3 regions of the Hahella sp. CR1 genome follow, and region 3 is predicted to be linked to each of the others. Evidence: riboswitches for the same ligand, from Rfam matches in the RefSeq annotation. Region 3 holds a riboswitch; each other region holds the start of a gene.
The links. A riboswitch is a leader RNA that binds a small molecule or an ion and turns the genes downstream of it on or off. The one in region 3 is predicted to bind cobalamin.
Positions count from the first base shown of each region.

Region 1: it holds a riboswitch for cobalamin, as region 3 does, so the genes downstream of both, ONV78_RS04555 (CbtB domain-containing protein) here and ONV78_RS02590 (ribonucleoside-diphosphate reductase subunit alpha) in region 3, are expected to answer to the same signal.
Region 2: it holds a riboswitch for cobalamin, as region 3 does, so the genes downstream of both, ONV78_RS15215 (TonB-dependent receptor) here and ONV78_RS02590 (ribonucleoside-diphosphate reductase subunit alpha) in region 3, are expected to answer to the same signal.

Region 1 covers NZ_JAPELK010000001.1:1,006,457-1,010,630, reverse strand. The annotation lists gene cobD (threonine-phosphate decarboxylase CobD) at 1-188, opposite strand, end outside; gene cbiB (adenosylcobinamide-phosphate synthase CbiB) at 189-1,133, opposite strand; cobalamin riboswitch at 1,237-1,449, shown strand; gene ONV78_RS04555 (CbtB domain-containing protein) at 1,474-1,650, shown strand; gene ONV78_RS04550 (CbtA family protein) at 1,772-2,575, shown strand; gene ONV78_RS04545 (ATP-binding protein) at 2,580-4,174, shown strand, end outside.
Region 2 covers NZ_JAPELK010000005.1:440,160-444,333, forward strand. The annotation lists gene phhA (phenylalanine 4-monooxygenase) at 1-407, opposite strand, end outside; gene ONV78_RS15205 (phospholipase D-like domain-containing protein) at 646-1,329, opposite strand; gene ONV78_RS15210 (DUF3012 domain-containing protein) at 1,605-1,793, shown strand; cobalamin riboswitch at 1,938-2,135, shown strand; gene ONV78_RS15215 (TonB-dependent receptor) at 2,246-4,174, shown strand, end outside.
Region 3 covers NZ_JAPELK010000001.1:581,608-585,781, forward strand. The annotation lists gene ONV78_RS02575 (hypothetical protein) at 1-383, opposite strand, end outside; gene ONV78_RS02580 (pilin) at 387-1,358, opposite strand; gene ONV78_RS02585 (hypothetical protein) at 1,605-1,904, shown strand; cobalamin riboswitch at 1,983-2,205, shown strand; gene ONV78_RS02590 (ribonucleoside-diphosphate reductase subunit alpha) at 2,330-4,174, shown strand, end outside.

The DNA of each region.
Region 1 (4,174 bases), 420 kb from region 3:
ACCTCTGCCGGAATGCTTGTCAGCGGATAGGGAAAGGGACTGACGCCAGTGGACAGATCCAGCCAGTCATCAAGGGCGATACCGTAGCGTTGGCTGTACTTTTCCAGGTCGCCGCCATGGACGGGAACCGGTTCTTCCGCCTGGAGCCCTGCATGGCCAGCCCCGTTGTCGAAATCGCTCCCGTTCATTCAGACCACTCCCCACAACCACAACGCGCCCGCTCCCAAAGCGACCATCGCCGTCCACAACGCCAGAGAGCGATTGATGAGCCCACAGGCGCGTTCAATGGATTGCGCCGTGGCGGCGTCGCCGCAGCCCAGTGAAGGACGATACTGCAGACTGCCGTGATAGGTCGCCGCGCCGCCGAGTCGCACCCGCAGCGCGCCCGCGCCCGCCGCCATCACGGGTCCCGCATTGGGGCTTTTCCAGTGTCCGCCCTGGGCGCGCCAGCATCGCAGGGCGCTGTCCAGCGCGCCGCAACAGGCGTAACTGAACGCCGTCAGTCGGGCGGGAACCCAATTCAACAGATCATCCAGCCGCGCCGCCGCCCAGCCGAAATAGAAATAACGCGTGTTTTTATAGCCCCACATCGCATCCAGGGTATTGCTGAGGCGATACATCACCACACCGGGAACGCCGGCGAGCAGGAACCAGAAAATGGCGGCGAAGATGGCGTCGTTGCCGTTCTCCAGAGCGGATTCCGTAGCGGCGGAGGCGATCTCCTCCTCCCCCAGTTCCGCTGTGTCGCGACTGACAATCATGGACAGACTGCGCCGCGCCGCCGCCGCGTCATGCCTGCGCAATGGCGCGGCCACCTGACGCACATGCTCCAGCAAACTGCGCCAGCCGATGGCGAGATAAAGCACGAAGGCGGAAAAGATAATGTGTCCCCAGCGGGAAGATTCGCTCCACTCGTTCGCGAGCCAGGCGAGCGCCGCCCAGGGCAAAATCGACGCCGTCACCGCCGCCGCGCCAAGCGCGCGGGTTGCTGTTGAAGAGAAGTCGGCAATGCGAATCGCTCCTTCCACCCAACCGGCGTAGCGCCCGAAACCAACCAAAGGATGCAGCCGGCGCGGTTCTCCCAACAGGGCGTCGAAAGACAGGGCGAGGACAAGAATCAGCAATGTATCCATTGGTCAGTATGCGCCAGGCTCATGATGAGGCGGCCTATTCTCACCATGGTCCGCGCGCATTGCAACCCGCTAACTTGTTGACTTCCCCTGCGTTCAGCCAATAGCATATCCCGCTGACCAAGGTGCTCGACCGCGAGATAATCGGGAAATCTGGTGCGCGATACGCTAATCCAGTGCTGCCCCCGCAACGGTAATCGAAAGTAATTTGCTAACGCCACTGTGTCGTCAGTTTTGACATGGGAAGGCGCAAATGTTGTGTCGAAAATGCTTCGACCTTTCGTAAGCCCGGAGACCGGCCTTGCTTTATCCACTGCAGTTCGTACGGGTAGGTGCGCAGATCATGCAAACTAAAAATCTCTCTCTTCCATTGCTGGCTTCCAATAACGCAGCGCTACAACTTATCGGCGCCATGTGCTTCGGCGGACTGATTCTGTTCGCAGTGGGCTTTCTGTCCATGGATGCGGCTCACAACGCCGCTCACGACACCCGGCACGCGTTTGCTTTCCCCTGTCACTAACAGTTACTGAATTCTGAGGCCCTGCCAGGGCCAGACGTTCGCCTGTCCGTCTTGACGCCGCACCTCATGTGCGGCGCTTGCGCGCATAGCGACGTCACACCGCATTGCATGAGGAAGAGACATGTTGTTTCAGCGTATTATCCTGGCGTCGCTGCTGGTTGGCCTGTTGGCTGGCGGGCTGCTGAGCGCCGTACAACACTCCCAGGTCACCAGCATTATTCTGGAGGCGGAAACTTACGAAGGCGGCGAGGAGCCTGAGCCGGTCGTAGTGGAAGATCACCAGCATGCGGCGGCGGACGCCCATCACTCCCACGAACACGACCACGGCGGCGCCGAAGCCGGCGGCCATCACCACGGCGACGACGCCTGGGCCCCGGAAGACGGCGTGGAGCGCACCCTTTACACCCTGCTAGCCAACGTGCTCGCCGGCATTGGCTTCAGTGCGCTGATGCTGGCCTGTATGTACGCCGCCAGACTCAGCGGCAAAGGCGGCGCAGGCTGGGGCGCGGGATTATTGTGGGGGCTGGCGGGCTATGGCGTGTTCTTTGTCGCTCCCGCCCTGGGGCTGCCGCCGGAGATTCCCGGTATGCAGGCCGCCGCACTGGAAAATCGCCAGTTGTGGTGGATCGCCACCGCCTTGGTCACCGCGGTCGGTTTCGCCTTGCTGGCGTTCGCGCCGAGATGGAAAAAGCTGGGCGGACTGCCCCTGCTGATTATTCCCCATCTGGTCGGCGCGCCGCACACCAATGCACCGGAGTTCGCCGCCTCCAACCCACAGGCTCTGCAAGCGCTAGAGTTGCTGCATCATCAATTCATTACCGCCGCCACCCTGACCAACGCGCTGTTCTGGGTGATCGTCGGGCTGGCCTGCGCCTGGTTCCTGCGCCGTTGGAGCAGCCAGGACGCCGCCCTGCAGGCGCGCTGAGTCAATGGACGTCGCCGCCCAGCCCGCCCTCGCCGCCTACCCTTTCGCCGCGGTTGTCGGCCAGCAACCGCTTAAAACCGCGTTGCTGCTCGCCGCCATCAATCCCCATCTGGGCGGCGTATTGATCAGCGGTCCCCGCGGTTCAGCCAAATCAACGCTGGCGCGGGGACTGGCGGATTTATTGCCGGAGGCGGCGGACAAGTTCGTCACCCTACCTCTGGGCGCGTCTGAAGAACGTCTGATCGGCAGCATCGACTTGCAACAGGCCATGGGCGAACGACGCGTACAATTTAATCCCGGCCTGTTGGCCAAAGCTCACGGCGGCGTGCTCTATATCGATGAAGTCAATCTGCTGCCCGACCCCTTGGTGGACGCCCTGCTTGATACGGCGGCCTCAGGCGTGAACTTTGTCGAGCGGGACGGCCTCAGTCACAGCCATCCGGCGCAGTTTATTCTGATCGGCACCATGAACCCGGATGAAGGCGAACTGCGCCCGCAGTTACAGGACCGTTTCGGTCTCGCCGTCACTCTGGATGAAACCTATGACGTTGAACAGCGTATGGCTATCGTGGAGCGCCGCCTGGATTTCGAACAGGACCGCGACGCGTTTCAGGCGCAATGGCACAACACACAGCAAGAGCTGCAGACCCGCATCGCCGCCGCCCGCCAACGTTTACCACAGGTTCTCTGCCCGACGGACATACAACGGGACATCGCCAGCCAGTGCCTCGCCGCTGGCGTAGAAGGCGTGCGCGCGGACATTTGCTGGCGCCGCGCCGCCATCGCCCACGCCGCCTGGAGCGGTCGCGACGAGGTCAACGCCGAAGACGTGGCGGCGACGCGCGCGTTCGCGCTTAGCCATCGCGCCAATCATCAGGATACGCCGCCGTCTTCGACCGGTTCGCCTCCCTCACAAGGAGGCGGCGGAGACGCCAGCGGCTCAGGGGGGGCGTCACCCTCCTCGTCCTCTGGCACCTCCGGCGACTGGGGCGCCATGCCGCCGCAATTGATGGCGGCGGACAAGCCGGTAACGCCGCAACTGCCTGAGATCCCAACGCGACGTTCACCGTCCTCCCGTCGCGACAAACAGCGCGGCGGCGCGGAGCAACGCCAGGGCGCGGCCCTCGGTCGCGCGCAACGCAGCCGGCAGGCGCTGTCCTCACGCCCGGACTGGTTCGCCACGCTGGTCCATCCCGACAATCGGGACGACGGGTTGCTCGAAATACGCTATCAACCCCGTCGCCAGAGTCGCGACACCTTGAACTGCGTCCTGCTGGACACCTCCGCCTCCACCCTGAGTCAACGCGCGCTGGCGCAGGCGAAAGGGGTGATTCTGGGACTGGCCCGACAAGCCTATCTGGCGCGGGAGAAACTGGCCGTGCTGGCGTTTGGCGCGCAGCGCGCGGAGTGGGTGATCCCCTGCCGGCGCGCGCCCAAAGATATCGTCGCCCTGCTTGACGATCTTCCCGCTGGCGGCGGTACGCCGCTGCGACAGGCGCTGCTGCATGCGCGCCAACTGCTGGCGCGGCAGACCCGCGCCAACCCGCATCTGACCTGCCGTACGTTGCTGCTGACTGACGGGCGCAGCCGCGATCCGCT
Region 2 (4,174 bases), on a different contig from region 3:
AAGTAGGGGTTGGTCAGCATGGCGCAGTGACCGAATATTTCATGAAAGATGTCCGGCTCCTGCAAATAGTCCATTTCGTCTGGCGTACGAATAAAGGTGGCGCAGGGAAATTTCTTATTTGAGAGCAGGTCGAAGAAGGTATCGAAGGGGATTAATGCGGGCACTTGCGCCACTTCCCAGCCGGTTTCACGGCGTAATACGGAGGAAACGTCCTCTAGTTGGGGGATACGGTCTTCGGGTAAATCCAGTAACTTCAGTCCATGAAGATATTCGTCGCAGGCCACATTGCGTATGACCTTGTCTTGTCGTGTGATCAGCTCACGCCAGACGGCGTGCTCCGAATCGGGGTAGGCGATAAAGCCGGATGCGTCAGGCTCTCTCGCAACATACTTTGTACCTTTGCCCATTTTCTCACCTCGTGACGTGTCAGGAAGGGTGTATTCCATGGCACTCTTATTATTCTACCGGCTTGTGGCCGGCTTAATCTGGCGGCCGTCAGTTGGGTTGGACGGCGCGAGGTCGGATTTTTTTCCGGCCGGGCCTTCCTCTGATTAAATGACAATCCGCAGAATTTGTCTATACATTGCTAATAACGGCTGGCGATTAACGAGGGAGGTTTAATGACAATTCTTTAGCGAAGACTCCTTAGTCCGAGAAGGTGCGCCACAGTTTGGCGAACTCTCCGGAGAACTCCCTGACGAGGCCGGGGTGGTCGGTCACTACGATGTTTTCCTGGTTATAAGTGCTGGCGCTGCGGGTCCAGTTAAAACTGCCGTGAATCAGGACGCTGTCATCGATAAGGGCGAATTTATGATGCATATGGTGGGGTTCATCGTCCATCTTCACCAAAATGCCGGCATCTTTGAAACGATCAATGTCGCTGCCCAGGTCAAAGGATTTGTCATTGTCCGTGATGATGCGGATTTTTAGCCCCCTTTTGTGAGCGTTAATAATTTCATCTGCGATTTTGTCATCGGAAATGGTGAATACGCAGATTTTCAAACTGCTTCGAGCATTGCGTATGCGTTCTATGATTGCGCGACGGCATTGCTCCCCTGGGCTGAAATAGGCCCGTGTTAGATTGCTTTCCTCCTCGCCAGAGTCCAAAGCCTTGATTACCCGCTCCAGCCATTTCAGCGCCCTGAGCGCACCATCGCCGCCATTGACGATCAATGGACGGGTCAACTCAAAGGCGCGATTACGCATAAAACGCACCTGATCCGGCTGTAAAGTCTCAAGCATCGCCAGCAACGCCTGTTTCTCAGCATTATCGAACCTTTCATCCGTGAGGGTTTGTTGGAGGAAAAAAGTCAGTTGATCCAGTTGCATGGGGAAAACGCCTTATTGCTAAAAATACAAGCGCACAGTCAGCGCTATAGGTGTTTGCTTTGTTCTATCTATAACTAAAAAAGCTTGCATGAAATGCCTTTAGATATCCAGCCTGCTCGGATGGCGCGCAGGTTGAGATAACTCGATAGAAACTTTTTCTGTCGTATCGGAAGCTGGTGCTGAAATTTATCGCCTAAAGTCTCCAAACATGAGCGCTCTCCCTTGTATACTTGCTCGCTAAATATGAATTGATGACTTGTTATTCAGGATTTCCTATGGCGATTAAACGCGTATCTTCTTGGCTATTGGTGGTGGGGTTGAGCTTGGGCGCTTTGGCCGGTTGTTCTCCAGAGGTGGGGAGCAAGGACTGGTGTGAGGATATGGCGACCAAGCCGAAGGGCGACTGGACGGCCAATGAGGCGACGGATTACGCCAAACACTGTCTGTTCCGCTCTGACAGCTAAGCGAGCAGCCCCAAACCTAAACTTTGGGATAAGTGGACCAGTTTTACATTTTGATAGTTATCAACAGGTTGTCGTCAACTTGGAGCCTGTTGTTTCCGTGAGGCGCTTTGTGCGCCTTGACTTTGCCGGGGCGGCCATTTAGCTTACGCCCCCATTGCATCAGGTGTCCCACGAACATTCGTTCACGGGATGAAACGGGAAGTCGGTTAAAATCCGACGCTGCCCCCGCAACGGTAAATGAGTCAAACGACAACCCCCTGTCACTGCGGATTCGCGGGAAGACGTTGTCGCCGGTTACGCCACTCATGAGCCCGGAGACCGGCCTGACGCCTGCTTATCGCGTGGCATAGCGGAGGGCTTTGCCGGGACTCGTCTGACTCGACTCCTTTCCCTCTTTGCTTGTATCCGCTGCGCAACAATTGCATTCACTGGCGCTATTCTTTCGGAACATTATGAGGCTTGTAACCCTTTTGCTTTTAGTTGGCTCACAACTGACCGGCGTTCGCGCGGAAGAGTTGGAGCCTGTTGTCGTCGAAGCCAAGGCTCCATCTGCGGATGAGATTGACGCCGAGTATCAAACTGGCTTCGTGAAGGTGATCAAGCGCGAGCAATTTGACTCGAAAGTCGCGACCGTCGCAGACGTGCTGAAGAATGAAACCGGCGTTCAAGTGCGTCAGAGCGGCGGACTGGGGTCATACTCCGCCGTTTATCTGCGTGGCTCGACCAGTAAGCAGGTGAACGTTTATCTTGATGGCGTATTGTTAAACGACGCGACTGGCGGCTCGGTGGACTTGAGCCAGATATTGCTGAACGGCATTGAGCAGATTGAAATTTATAAGGGCGCAACGCCAATTCAGTTGGGTTACTCTGGCGTTGGCGGCGCCATTAACATCAAGTCCCTTCGCTTCAGCAAACCCCTCAGGCAATTAAGTCTTGGGTATGGCTCATTCAACAGTCGCAAAGGGGCGCTCACATTCGCCGATAGCGTTGGCGAAACCAACTACCTGGCGTCCCTTGATTATCTCGGCAGTGATAACGACTTCGAGATGCTGAACAACAACCAGACCGAATTTAACCCCTACGATGACCGTGTGGAACGTCGTCGCAATGCGGATTTCAGTCAGTTCAACGGCATGCTGACGGCGGAGCGCAGCCTGTCGGATCGCACGGACTTGCAACTGATGGCGCAACATTTCAATAAAGATCAGCACTTACCTGATATCGCCAACCTGGAGAGTACGCGAACCAGTCTGGATACGGACTTCACTCGTCTGCAGAGCAAACTGAGCTTTGCCCGAAATACACAGGAAAATTATTCGGGGCGCATTTTCTGGTCCACACAAGAAGAGCGTTATGACGACAGTCAAAGCCGAATCGGCCTGGGCGTGCAGAAAACGCGCGCTGACACAGATGTGGTCGGCGCCGAGTTATATGGCTCCTATTCAATCGGTCTGCATCTGCTCTCCGCTACGATGGAGGCGCGCCGGGAAACATATCAGGAAGAGGACCTGACCGGACGCAGCCAAAAGCAAGAGTTTGAGCGCATGACCTACTTACTGGGCGTTCAGGATGAGTGGGCGGATGCGGAAGATATCTGGTTGGTGCGTTTGAGCGCACGCCAATATTTTCTTGAAGACGAAACCCCTGTTGCATCCATGAGCGGGCGCACGGAGGCGGCTTCTGACAGTGCACAGTATCACTCATTGCAGGCGGGCGTTCGTTACCGCCTGACAGATTGGCTGTCGCTCAAGACCAATGCATCCCGGGATGTGAGGTTCCCTCAGTTAGCGGAGAAGTTCGGCGATAGAGGTTTCTTCATTGGTAATAGTGAGTTGCAACCGGAAACAGCGTTGAACGGTGACATCGGATTTGAAGTGGGCGTAGATAGTTTTAGTGTTTCTGCGGCCTATTTCTATCGGGATTTAAAAGATGCTATCGTCCCCTCTTATGACTCAAGGGGAGTCGGCCGCTTTGAGAATGTTGGCAAAGCAAGGGTTAGCGGAGTGGAAGTGGACGCCATGTATCGACCTGTTCCCGCCTGGACGTTTATCGCCAGAAGCACCGCCCAGGACACAGAAAACCTGTCAGACGCCCGTGACCTGCACGGCAAGCAACTGGCGGGCGCTTACACCTATTCCCACTTTTTATCCGCCGCCTGGAGTATCGGTCGCATCACTACCTCCGTTGAGTACCGCCATGAATCCGGGGCGTATTACGACAGCGCTCAGGAAACGGAAGTGGAAGATCAAAACATTGTCGATGTGGTGGGCCGCTGGTCCGACGGCGAGACAACAGTTGAAGTTAGCGCAAACAATGTGACGGATGAGGTCGTTGAAGCCTTCAACGGTTTCCCTTCTCCTGGACGTCACTATTTTGTGTCT
Region 3 (4,174 bases):
AAGATGGTGATGATTAGCAGAGCAAAGACGTAGCCAAGCAGACTTTGCAATCCGTCCCAAACGCCTCGCCAAGAGACTTCCATGGCGTGAGAGTGAGTGATATAGCGTTCCAGAAAACCGGGAAGCGAGCCGCCTTTGGCGCGCACAATGGCGGCGAGGCGACTTATGTCGTAGAAGGGACTGTCCTGGTAAGGCGTCGCATGTAGGCTGACGTCACCCTGCAATACTTTTTTCAGTTGCTCAACCTGAGGCTGTGCGTGAGCCGGCAGGAGAGGCTCCAGTCTGGCCAGCGCCTGTTCCAGAGAAAGCCCTTGTTGGACCTGATGGTTCAAATGTCGCAACAATTGGCTCAGATTTGAGTTTGGCGAAGAAATAAGGATCACGGTTTAACCTCTACAGATATAAGGGAGTTGCTCCGGAGGCAGCGAGCTTTTGTCGTCGCCGTAGATTTTGCGTGGACCCGAGTGCGCTGACGCGCATGTCCATCCCAGGGTGCGCAATGCGCCATCGGGATTGCTGACGACCGGTCGAAAGCTGATGGTCCTTGGCGCTTCTCCCGCTCGAGGGGAAAGGGTGAAGTGCAAGGCGCCGCTTGAATCGAGCTCCGTTGATTGGAAGTAGATCGCCTCGACGTTACTCAGCGCATGTAGTTCTTCTCGCTCCGGCCAGGCCCCGGAGAAGGCGTATTTTTCCGCCATGTCCACTCTGATTCCTTCCAATAAACCAAAGGCTTCGGTCAGGCGGGCTTTAATCGTAGCGTGACGCCCGGCGTCTAGTGCGACAGTCAAAGCGATGCAAATCACGGCGATACAGGTAAGAATCTCCAGCCAACGAAAGCTACCGACAGCCTGAAAAGACGGTTTAAAAACGAGGGAAGCGCCATTTGGTTGCTGTGGTGAGCTGACACTGAGCGCAGAGACGTCGGCGCTCGACTGGGCTGGAACAGCTATGAACTGCTGATTGATCCACCGCGCCCGCCAATTCAAATAGGTCAGGAAGAAGAAGGAGGGCAGTATAAATAAAGGATTCAATGCTTGTGCGAGCGTAGCGGCGGTTATCGCCACCGCAAGATATAACGCGCTGGTCCATGGACCAAGCAAAGGATCAGAGCGGCCCGCCAAGGAGGAACTGCGCGCGAGATTACTAACCAGAGAAGGAATAAAAAAATAAAAGAACAGCCCGCGCAGCGGCGGCCAGATAGGATCTCCCGATATAAGCCGATACTTGCGCCAATTCATGTAATGCCAGAATAGTTCGTACACGCCCAGCGTTAACACGTACAAAAGACAGTGCAACCACATCGGCGGCGCAAAATAGGGCGTCAGTGTTTCTTTGAAAAAGCGGCGGCGTTCAGGCAAAGCCAGTCCTTAATGCGAAGAAGAAAATTATTAGCAGTTTAGCTGATTTGCATCCTGAACTACTTTTGATTCAGGTAATTACCTGTTTATTTTCTGGGGATGACAATGAGGTTGGGCAAACTTCGGCTGCTCGACCGCCATGAAAATCGTGGATGTGTGAACTTCGCCGTTAGGGATGTCAGTGTGGCTTAGCTGTATTGACTGCGTCGGTTTACTGTTTAGAATGACCGCCTTTTGGGAATTCTCATGGATTTGAATCTAATCATAGGCGCTTTGATAGAGGGCGCTTGCCTGTTCGCTGCGGCCAAGTTGTTGAAAGTCTCGCTGGCGTTCATTGAGGCATTCTTGATCGTTCTTACGGCGGCTTTGATTGTACACTTTGTCTATGGATTGCCTGGTTTTCTTCTCGCTATTGGGTTCTATTTGGTTGCGTTGAAGCTGATTACCAAAGCGGATGCCTATTCAGAGATTTTTATTCTTATCATCATCGGCGTAGGCGTCCAAGCGCTACTGAAAAAGTTCTTATTCGCTGTCATTCTGGCCTGATTTCACCCCATACGCCCACGGTTTTGCTGTATGGCGTTGCCTCTACATCTAGTATTTACTTTTAGTAGTCAAAACAATATATTGTGCCTCAGCTATGGTTCACGCCTGTTCAAAGGTTGTGCTAAGAGGGAATCCGGTGAGAGTCCGGTACTGACGCGCAGCGGTGTGGGGGAACGAAAGCGACGCGGGTGGAAACGCCCACGCACTGTCCTGAAAGAGGATGGGAAGCGGTCGCCGTAGGTTCGCAAAAACGTGTAAACGCCCCCGAGTCCGAAGACCTGCCATGCTGAAGTTATTCATGCCTTCGCGACTCAGGGTAATGATAAAGCGCCGCTTTGTGCGAGGCGATTTTCGTCCTGTCTGCGCGTCGCTTTATGTCCCTAATCGTGGAGGTTCGGCCAGAACACGCGATAGAGGACAATTCCATGACCGGCAGTTTTTCGTCCCCCAGCGAGGCGCGCGCCTCCAGCTCCCCATCTGTATCATCCGAGTCACACACTCATAACGCCCTGCTGCAGGTGATCAAACGCACCGGTCAGGCCGCGCCGTTTGACGACCGCAAAATCGCTATGGCGGTGACCAAGGCGTTTTTGGCGGTGGAAGGACAATCCGCGTCCGGCTCGCCCCGTGTGCGGGATTCCGTAGAAAAACTGGTTAAAGATATCGTGGCGCGTCTGCGTCGCCGCAGCCCCGAAGGCGGTTCGGTGCACATCGAAGAAATTCAGGATCTGGTGGAATTGGGCCTGATGCGCGGCGGCTTCCACAAAGTGGCTCGCGCCTATGTGTTGTATCGTGAAGAACATGCCCGTCAGCGTGCGCCAGCGCCAAGCGAGCAGGCGGGGGAGACGCATCCTGATATCAATGTGAAATTCGCCGACGGCACGGAAGCGCCGCTAAACATGGGACGTTTGCGCACGGTGATTGGCGATGCCTGCGCGGATCTGGACGGCGTCAGCGAGGAGAAAGTCCTGCAGGGCGCATTGAAAAACCTGTACAACGGCGTCAAACACAAAGACGTCAACGCTGCGCTGGTCATGGCGGCGCGTCCGCTGATCGAAGAAGAGCCCAACTATTCCTATGTGTGCGCCCGTTTGTTATTGGACGGTTTGCGTGAAGAATCGCTGAGCTATCTCAATATCGCAGCGTCCGCCACGGAAACTGAAATGGCGGAACTGTATCCGACTGCGTTCCGCGCCATTATTGAACGCTGCGTCGAACATGAACTGCTGTCGCCTAGTCTGCTCGAATTCGATCTGGAACGACTGGGCGCTGCGCTGAAGCCTGAGCGTGACCGCCAATTCACCTACCTGGGATTACAGACCCTTTACGATCGTTACTTTATCCACTGGCGCGAGACCCGTCTGGAATTGCCGCAGGCGTTTTTCATGCGCGTCGCCATGGGATTATCGGTGCAGGAAGATGATCCCAACGCCCGCGCGATTGAGTTCTACAACCTGTTGTCCTCTTTTGATTACATGTGCTCCACGCCGACGCTGTTCAACGCCGGCACCAACCGTCCGCAATTGTCATCCTGCTATCTGACCACAGTGCCGGATGATCTGGAGGGTATTTATGGCGCGATCAAGGACAATGCCCTGCTGTCCAAATGGGCGGGCGGTCTGGGTAATGACTGGACGCCGGTGCGCTCTTTGGGCTCCCACATCAAAGGCACCAATGGTAAGTCCCAGGGCGTGGTGCCGTTTCTTAAGGTCGTGAACGACACGGCGGTGGCGGTGAATCAGGGTGGCAAACGTAAAGGCGCGGTATGCGCTTATCTGGAGTCCTGGCACCTGGATATCGAAGAGTTTCTGGAACTGCGCAAAAACACCGGCGATGAACGCCGCCGCACCCATGACATGAACTCCGCCAACTGGATTCCTGACCTGTTCATGAAGCGGGTGTTTGAGGACAAGGAGTGGACGCTGTTCTCACCCAGCGATGCGCCGGATCTGCACGATTTATACGGCTCCGCTTTTGAAGCGCGCTACACCCACTATGAATCTCTGGTGGAAAGCGGCGCTATCACCCTGTTCAAGAAAGTGTCTGCGCAGAACTTGTGGCGCAAGATGCTCTCTATGTTGTTCGAAACAGGCCATCCCTGGGTGACCTTCAAGGACCCCTGTAACCTGCGTTCGCCGCAGCAACACGTTGGCGTGGTGCACTCCTCGAACCTGTGTACGGAGATCACGCTGAACACCAGCCAGGACGAAATTGCGGTGTGTAACCTGGGCTCAGTCAATCTGGTCAACCACATACGCAATGGCGAAATC